One region of the Bacillus lumedeiriae genome, then DNA from elsewhere that is predicted to be linked to it. Evidence: predicted binding sites of a transcription regulator. Region 1 holds the regulator's gene; the other holds the start of a gene.
What was found. Region 1 encodes LexA, which represses DNA repair genes until DNA is damaged. Its sites were predicted from a motif close to CGAACATATGTTCG; they were not measured.
Positions count from the first base shown of each region.

Region 2: a site for LexA is predicted at 1,623-1,636, ahead of uvrB (excinuclease ABC subunit UvrB). Genes of this name have one in related genera too.

Region 1 covers NZ_JAUIYO010000002.1:357,857-361,280, forward strand. Annotated here, with positions in the region: gene kynU (kynureninase) at 1-837, shown strand, start outside; gene QYG89_RS05255 (hypothetical protein) at 995-1,192, shown strand; gene lexA (transcriptional repressor LexA) at 1,484-2,101, opposite strand; gene yneA (cell division suppressor protein YneA) at 2,259-2,582, shown strand; gene QYG89_RS05270 (YneB family resolvase-like protein) at 2,589-3,245, shown strand; gene QYG89_RS05275 (DUF896 domain-containing protein) at 3,370-3,424, shown strand, end outside.
Region 2 covers NZ_JAUIYO010000003.1:205,886-209,309, forward strand. Annotated here, with positions in the region: gene uvrB (excinuclease ABC subunit UvrB) at 1-1,482, opposite strand, end outside; gene QYG89_RS07220 (sulfite exporter TauE/SafE family protein) at 1,776-2,558, opposite strand; gene QYG89_RS07225 (metal-sensitive transcriptional regulator) at 2,721-2,981, opposite strand; gene QYG89_RS07230 (glutaredoxin family protein) at 3,064-3,294, opposite strand; gene QYG89_RS07235 (rhodanese-like domain-containing protein) at 3,310-3,424, opposite strand, start outside.

The DNA.
Region 1 (3,424 bases):
AGAACACATTTACTTCAGGTGAAAAGCAGAGATGGCCGTATGATTGAGGAGGATGATGTGATTAAAGGGATGACAGATGAAGTCGCTTTAATTGTTTTGCCGAGTGTTCTATATCGGAGTGGACAAATTCTTGACATGAAGCGCGTAACGGCAGCGGCCCATAAGCGAGGAATTGTCATCGGCTTTGATCTTTGTCATTCCATCGGGGCAATTGACCACAAGCTTAATGAATGGGACGTTGATTTTGCAGTTTGGTGCAGCTATAAATACTTAAACAGCGGGCCGGGCGGTGTTGGGGGATTGTATGTGAACAAGAAACATTTTGGAAGGACACCTGGGCTTGCCGGCTGGTTTGGTTCCCGCAAAGATAAGCAATTTGACATGGAGCATACATGGACGCCTGCTGAACATGCAGGGGCTTATCAAATGGGGACACCTCACATATTAAGCGCAGCACCGTTGCTTGGTTCACTCGAAATCTTTGAAGAGGCTGGAGTGGAGAATCTTCGCAAAAAATCTTTAGACATGACGAGATATATGATGGACCTCATCTCATATGAATTAAAAGGAATGGGGTTTGTATTTGGAAATCCTCTGGAAGACGGGCGGCGCGGAGGGCATATTTATTTAGAGCATAACGAAGCTGCACGAATTTGCAAAGCGTTGAAAAAGAATGGAGTCATTCCTGACTTTCGGGCACCAAACGGCATTCGACTTGCACCAGCAGCCCTTTATAATACGTATGACGAGATATGGAGAGCTGTTCACATATTAAAGAGAATCATGGAAGAAGGGCAGTATAAACAGTTTGAAAATAAACGGGAAACGATTGCGTAAACAAAGGAAATATCCGATGAATGAGGAGAATAAGCTGTTTTTATCCCTGTCACATGTGTTGGCGGGGATTTTTAGTGTTGTGAGCAAGTGACAGAAAGTCTCTTTTCCTTTTCTTGCATATAATAATGTACTGAAAGATAGAGGGGAGAGGTGCGGTATGAAGAAAATGATGAATGATTATCTAGCCTGGTATTATTTAGCGGATGCACAAATAAGGAATGGAAAATTCGATCAGGCTTTGGTTTCTATTCATTATGCACTGTCGTTTTCTGTCCCATATCCATTTAAGGCAAAACTGCTCGACATGCAGGTACAATTAAAGGAGATACAAAGACAAAACAACCCCAAAAAATAAATAGTAAGAGTGTGGATAAGGAACGAAAATGGGGATAGAAAAAGGGAGTAGTAGACGAGTATTATGCGATTATATGTAATGTTAAATGTAACAGGCGTTACACTCCCTTTGGCTTCAAAGGCACAAAGGGTTTTTTTTGATTATAGAATGATTTCTATGAAAATACTCATATCCTATCGTGCACGTTCATATGATACATTAACCTATCATTCTATTAACCTTTGAAAAGTAACAAGGAGCTGCCCAAAACAAAACTGTTAGGCCATTAGGAGGCCGCTCCTTGACAGGGTATTAATGGATATGTCTGTAGACACCGATCACTTTTCCAAGAATGGTAGCGGACGGAAGAATAATCGGCTCCATAGATGAGTTTTCGGGTTGAAGACGAATGTAATCTTTTTCTTTAAAGAAACGTTTTACAGTTGCTTCATCTTCTTCCGTCATTGCCACGACAATCTCGCCGTTTTTTGCGGTCTGCTGCTGGCGGACGACTACGTAGTCACCGTTTAGAATACCTGCTTCAATCATGCTGTCACCCATAATTTCAAGCATAAATACATGTTCATCGGCCGGTGCAAGACGCTCTGGTAATGGAAAGTATTCTTCAACGTTTTCGATTGCTGTAATTGGTATTCCGGCTGTGACTTTTCCAATTAAAGGGACGTTGACTACATTTTGTTTCGGAACTGTATCCTCCATCTCTAATACCTCAATCGCACGCGGCTTAGTTGGATCACGGCGGATTAAGCCTTTGCTTTCTAAGCGGGCAAGGTGCCCATGAACAGTTGAACTAGATGCCAGCCCGACTGCTTCACCTATTTCCCGTACTGAAGGAGGGTAGCCTTTCGTTTTGACCTCAAGCTTTATAAAGTTCAAAATATCCTGCTGCCTTTTCGATAATTTTAGCATTCTTCTGCACCTCGTGAGTTTATCTCTTTTTTTATATTATAACATGACACTTTTTAGGATACAAACATAAGTTCGAATGAAACCTTGACTGAAACAAATGTTCTTATTACAATAATATCAATAAGCGAACGAACATTCGTTTGAAAGGAGATTCCTAATGATGAAAGCATTTGTTAAAGAGAATTCTTTTGTTCTTTTATTTATGGCTGTTACAATAATAGCAGGAATCATACTAATCTTTAGCATAAGTGAAGAACAGCATTCTTATAAAGAAATTGTCGTGCAGGAAGGGGATTCTCTGTGGAGCATCGCCGGACAATACAATAAAGTGAATGGAATGGATGAAGAGGACTTTATTATGTGGGTACAAAAAGAAAATAAGCTGCGTTCTGCTAAAATAGTCCCAGGAGATACGCTGATTATACCAATCGCTTCATCCTCAGCCTATCTAGACAAAGAAGTTGCATTTAAAGGAGAGTAATTTCAGGTGAGAGCTATTATTTATTGTCGTGTCAGCACAAAGAAAGAGGCACAGGCAACGTCGCTTGAACGGCAGGAGGAGGAATTGCTCAGTCTTGCTTCGAGAAAAGGATATGAAGTAGCTGCTATCGTAAAAGATCAAATCAGCGGCTATGACTTGGACAGACCGGGTATGCTCCATGTGCTGGATTTAATTAAAAAAGAGCCCATTGATGCTGTGCTGATCCAAGATGAAACAAGAATTGGAAGGGGAAACGCAAAAATAGCGTTATTGCATTGTCTGTTTAAAGAAGGAGTGAAAGTCTTCAGCATTGCGGACGATGGGGAATTACAGCTGTCTGAATCAGATTCGATGGTGATGCAAATTGTTAGTATGGTAGAGGAATATCAGCGGAAAATTCACAATTTGAAAATAAAGCGCGGGATGAAACGAGCGGTGAAAAATGGCTTTCGTCCTGAGGAGAACCTGAAAAATAGGGGGAATCCAGCTGGCAGGGAAAGAAAAGAAGTACCGATGGAAGAGATCATCCGTCTGCGCCGAAATGATCTTACTTTTGATGAGATTGCGGCTACACTAAGAGGATTCGGCTATCAAGTATCAAAAGCAACTGTACATAGACGATTTAAGGAGTATATGGAGCAAGAGGATGAAACAATTAAATAGGCAACCTTCTTGTTTCTCTATTTCTTTTTTTATAGAATAGAGGTCATAATGAAAAATAACGAAAGGAGAGTCTGCTGCGTGCTTCTTAATAGTAAGAAGATGAATCACTCAGCAGCAACTACTTATGCTTTCTCCAGATAAACTTGCCCGTATTAATGAACTTTCAAAGAAATCAAAAG
Region 2 (3,424 bases), on a different contig from region 1:
GCCGAGACGAAGATCGCGGATAATCTCGATCCGCTCAAGTGTTTTAATTTCTGAATGAAGATACTGGATTTTCACACCGACCTCTTTTAAATAATCGGTTAAGTCTTCGGACATTTTCTTCGTTAACGTCGTAACAAGCACTCGCTCATTCCGAGCAGTCCGCTCATTAATTTCATCTAACAGGTCATCAATTTGTCCTTCAATCGGACGGACATCTATAGTCGGATCAAGCAGCCCCGTTGGACGTATAATTTGTTCTGTCATATGCGGGGTATGTTCTAGTTCGTATGGGCCCGGTGTAGCAGACACGTAGACAATCTGATGAACATGATCTTCGAATTCTTCAAATCTTAACGGCCGGTTATCTTTGGCGGATGGCAGGCGAAAACCATGATCGACGAGCACTTGTTTGCGCGCTTGGTCGCCGTTGAACATGCCGCGGATTTGTGGAAGCGTCACGTGAGACTCATCAACAACAATTAAAAAATCATCTGGAAAATAATCGAGAAGCGTATACGGTGTAGACCCCGGCGGCCGCAAGGTTAAATGCCGGGAATAGTTTTCAATGCCTGAGCAAAAGCCCATTTCCCGCATCATTTCCAAATCATAACGCGTTCGCTGCTCCAAGCGCTGTGCCTCCAGCAATTTATTTTCTTCACGTAAAATAGCCAGCTGTTCTTCCAGCTCCTTTTCAATATTTCCGATCGCGATTTTCATTTTTTCCTCACGTGTAACGAAGTGGGACGCCGGGAAAATAGCGACATGCTCACGATCCCCTAAAACTTCTCCAGTTAAAGCATCTACTTCACGAACCCGATCAATCTCATCTCCGAAAAACTCCACACGGATACAATGTTCATCGCGGGACGCCGGGAAAATTTCCACCACATCCCCACGGACCCGGAATGTTCCACGCTTGAAATCAATATCATTCCGCTCATACTGAACATCGACTAATTTACGAAGCAGCTCGTTGCGTTCAATTTCCATTCCAGTCCGTAAAGAAACAACAAGATCACGATATTCTTCCGGAGAACCTAAGCCGTAAATACAAGAAACACTAGCAATAATAATGACATCATTCCGCTCAAATAAAGACGATGTAGCCGAATGGCGAAGTTTATCAATTTCATCATTAATGCTCGCATCTTTTTCAATAAACGTATCTGTCTGGGGAACATATGCTTCCGGCTGGTAATAATCGTAATAACTGACAAAGTACTCAACCGCATTGTTCGGAAAAAACTCTTTAAATTCGCTGTACAGCTGGCCGGCGAGCGTCTTATTATGGGCGATGACAAGTGTCGGTTTGTTTACTTCTTTAATAACGTTAGACACAGTAAACGTTTTACCTGTTCCTGTCGCCCCAAGCAGTGTCTGATGTTTCTTCCCTTCTTTAATTCCAGAAACGAGCTCAGCGATCGCCTTTGGCTGATCCCCCTGCGGACTATATTTCGAGACAATTTCAAATTCGTTTTTCACCATCCAACCCCCTGGTCTTCTTACAAATATACTTACTCTTTCACCGATGAACGTTCCTGTTAAAGCTTGTTCCGATTTCCAATGTTAGTAATCATAGTTCCCATTTTAGCATAATTAAAACGCTGATGGCTATTAATAAACGCACGTATGTTCTGCTTGATTTCCATAAAAAAAACCAATCCGGTGATCGGAAAGGTTTTTTCTATTCCCCTGTTTATTTCTGCTGAAGGTACTCTCTTTCTGCTCCAATCAGCGAAGCAGCGGATTCAACAATCATCATTAACATAGCCTTTCTACAAAATATCGAGCCAAATTTTAATGGCTGTTGCGGTAATCAAAATGATTAACAGCCATTGCAGCCACTTCGTATTCATTTTCTGTCCAACTTTTGCACCGAGAGGGGAAGCAATCAAACTGGCAATGACGGCAATGAGTGCTGGAAGCCACAGCACTTGCCCCGTTAGGAGCTTTCCTCCCGCTGAACCGATTGAGGAGAGAAACGTAATCGCTAAAGAACTAGCAATCGTCATTCTCGTAGGGATTTTTAAAACAGTGAGCATGATTGGCACGAGCAGGAAAGCCCCTCCTGCTCCAACAACTCCTGCTCCAACACCAACGAGGAAAGCAAGTATAGCAGCGAGCCATTTATTAAATGAAACATTTTCAGCCGACCGGGAATCGATGCCTTTCTTCGGCAAAAACATCATCATCACTGCCAAAGCAGCTAAAATGCCATATATGACATTCACCATCGTCTCTTCCATGCTGCTAGAGAAGAACCCTCCTAAAAAGCTTCCCGCTAATACAGCAACACCCATATATCCAATTAATGTTTTGTTTAAGTAATCGCTTTTCCGGTAGGCCCATACACCGGCAATCGTAGAAAAAAACACTTGAATGGCTGTCACACCAGCCACTTCATGAGGGCTAAAAGCGACAAACCCAAGCAGTGGAGGGATATATAAAAACAGCGGATAATTAATAATCGCACCGCCGACTCCGACCATTCCCGATAAGAATGATCCAGCGAACGCGATTAAAAAAATGGCTGCTATCCATCCTATCGACCAATCCATCGGCTTCTCCTCTCCTTTCCTATTTCTCTATCTTCTACTACTTGATCGCTCATATCAAACCCCTTTAACAAGCATTCTATTTTTAATAATGACCTGAGCAGTAAAACACATATATAACACATGACCATTTTTACTAGCAGGGGTATATTTCTTTTCAAAAAATTAACGGCTCTTCACTAAAAGATTCACCGCTTCTTTCACAAGGATATCTGTCTGCTCTCCTTGTTCAATATGATCGCGAAGGCACTTCTCCAAATTTTGGCTGACTACAAGTCCCATCGTTCGGCTGACAGCGCTTTGGACTGCACTTAGCTGTGTAACGACAGCTGCACATTCTACTTCCTCTTCCATCATCCGCAGCACACCGCGCACTTGACCCTCGATACGTTTTAGGCGATTTTGTAACTCTTTTTCATACTTCACAAATAACCACCTCCGTAAGTGATGAAAAAGAGGCTGACTCAAAAGGGCATGATGCTTTGTTTTTGAGCCAGCCTTCTAGTCATTATTTAAGCAGCTTCATGACGGCATCAGGATCATATCCAAGCACCCATTGGCCATTAATTTCCGTCTGCGGCACTCCCATTTGGCCGGTTGTTTCTACGAGACGCTGTGCTGCTTCCCGATCCTGTTGAACATTTACCTCTGTAAAAGGAACATTTTTCTCCTGTAAAAAATTCTTCATCATTGTGCAATATGGGCATGTATTTGTTGAGTACACCGTTACTTTATTCATGTTTATTCCTCCTTGTTATGAATACACAATTTCTCCGTTTGCTTTCTTCCAGCTGGCAAAGCCGCCTTCTGCGTTTTCAATGTTTTTGAACCCTTTCGCCTGCAGCAAGCTTGTGCCGATCGCAGAGCGG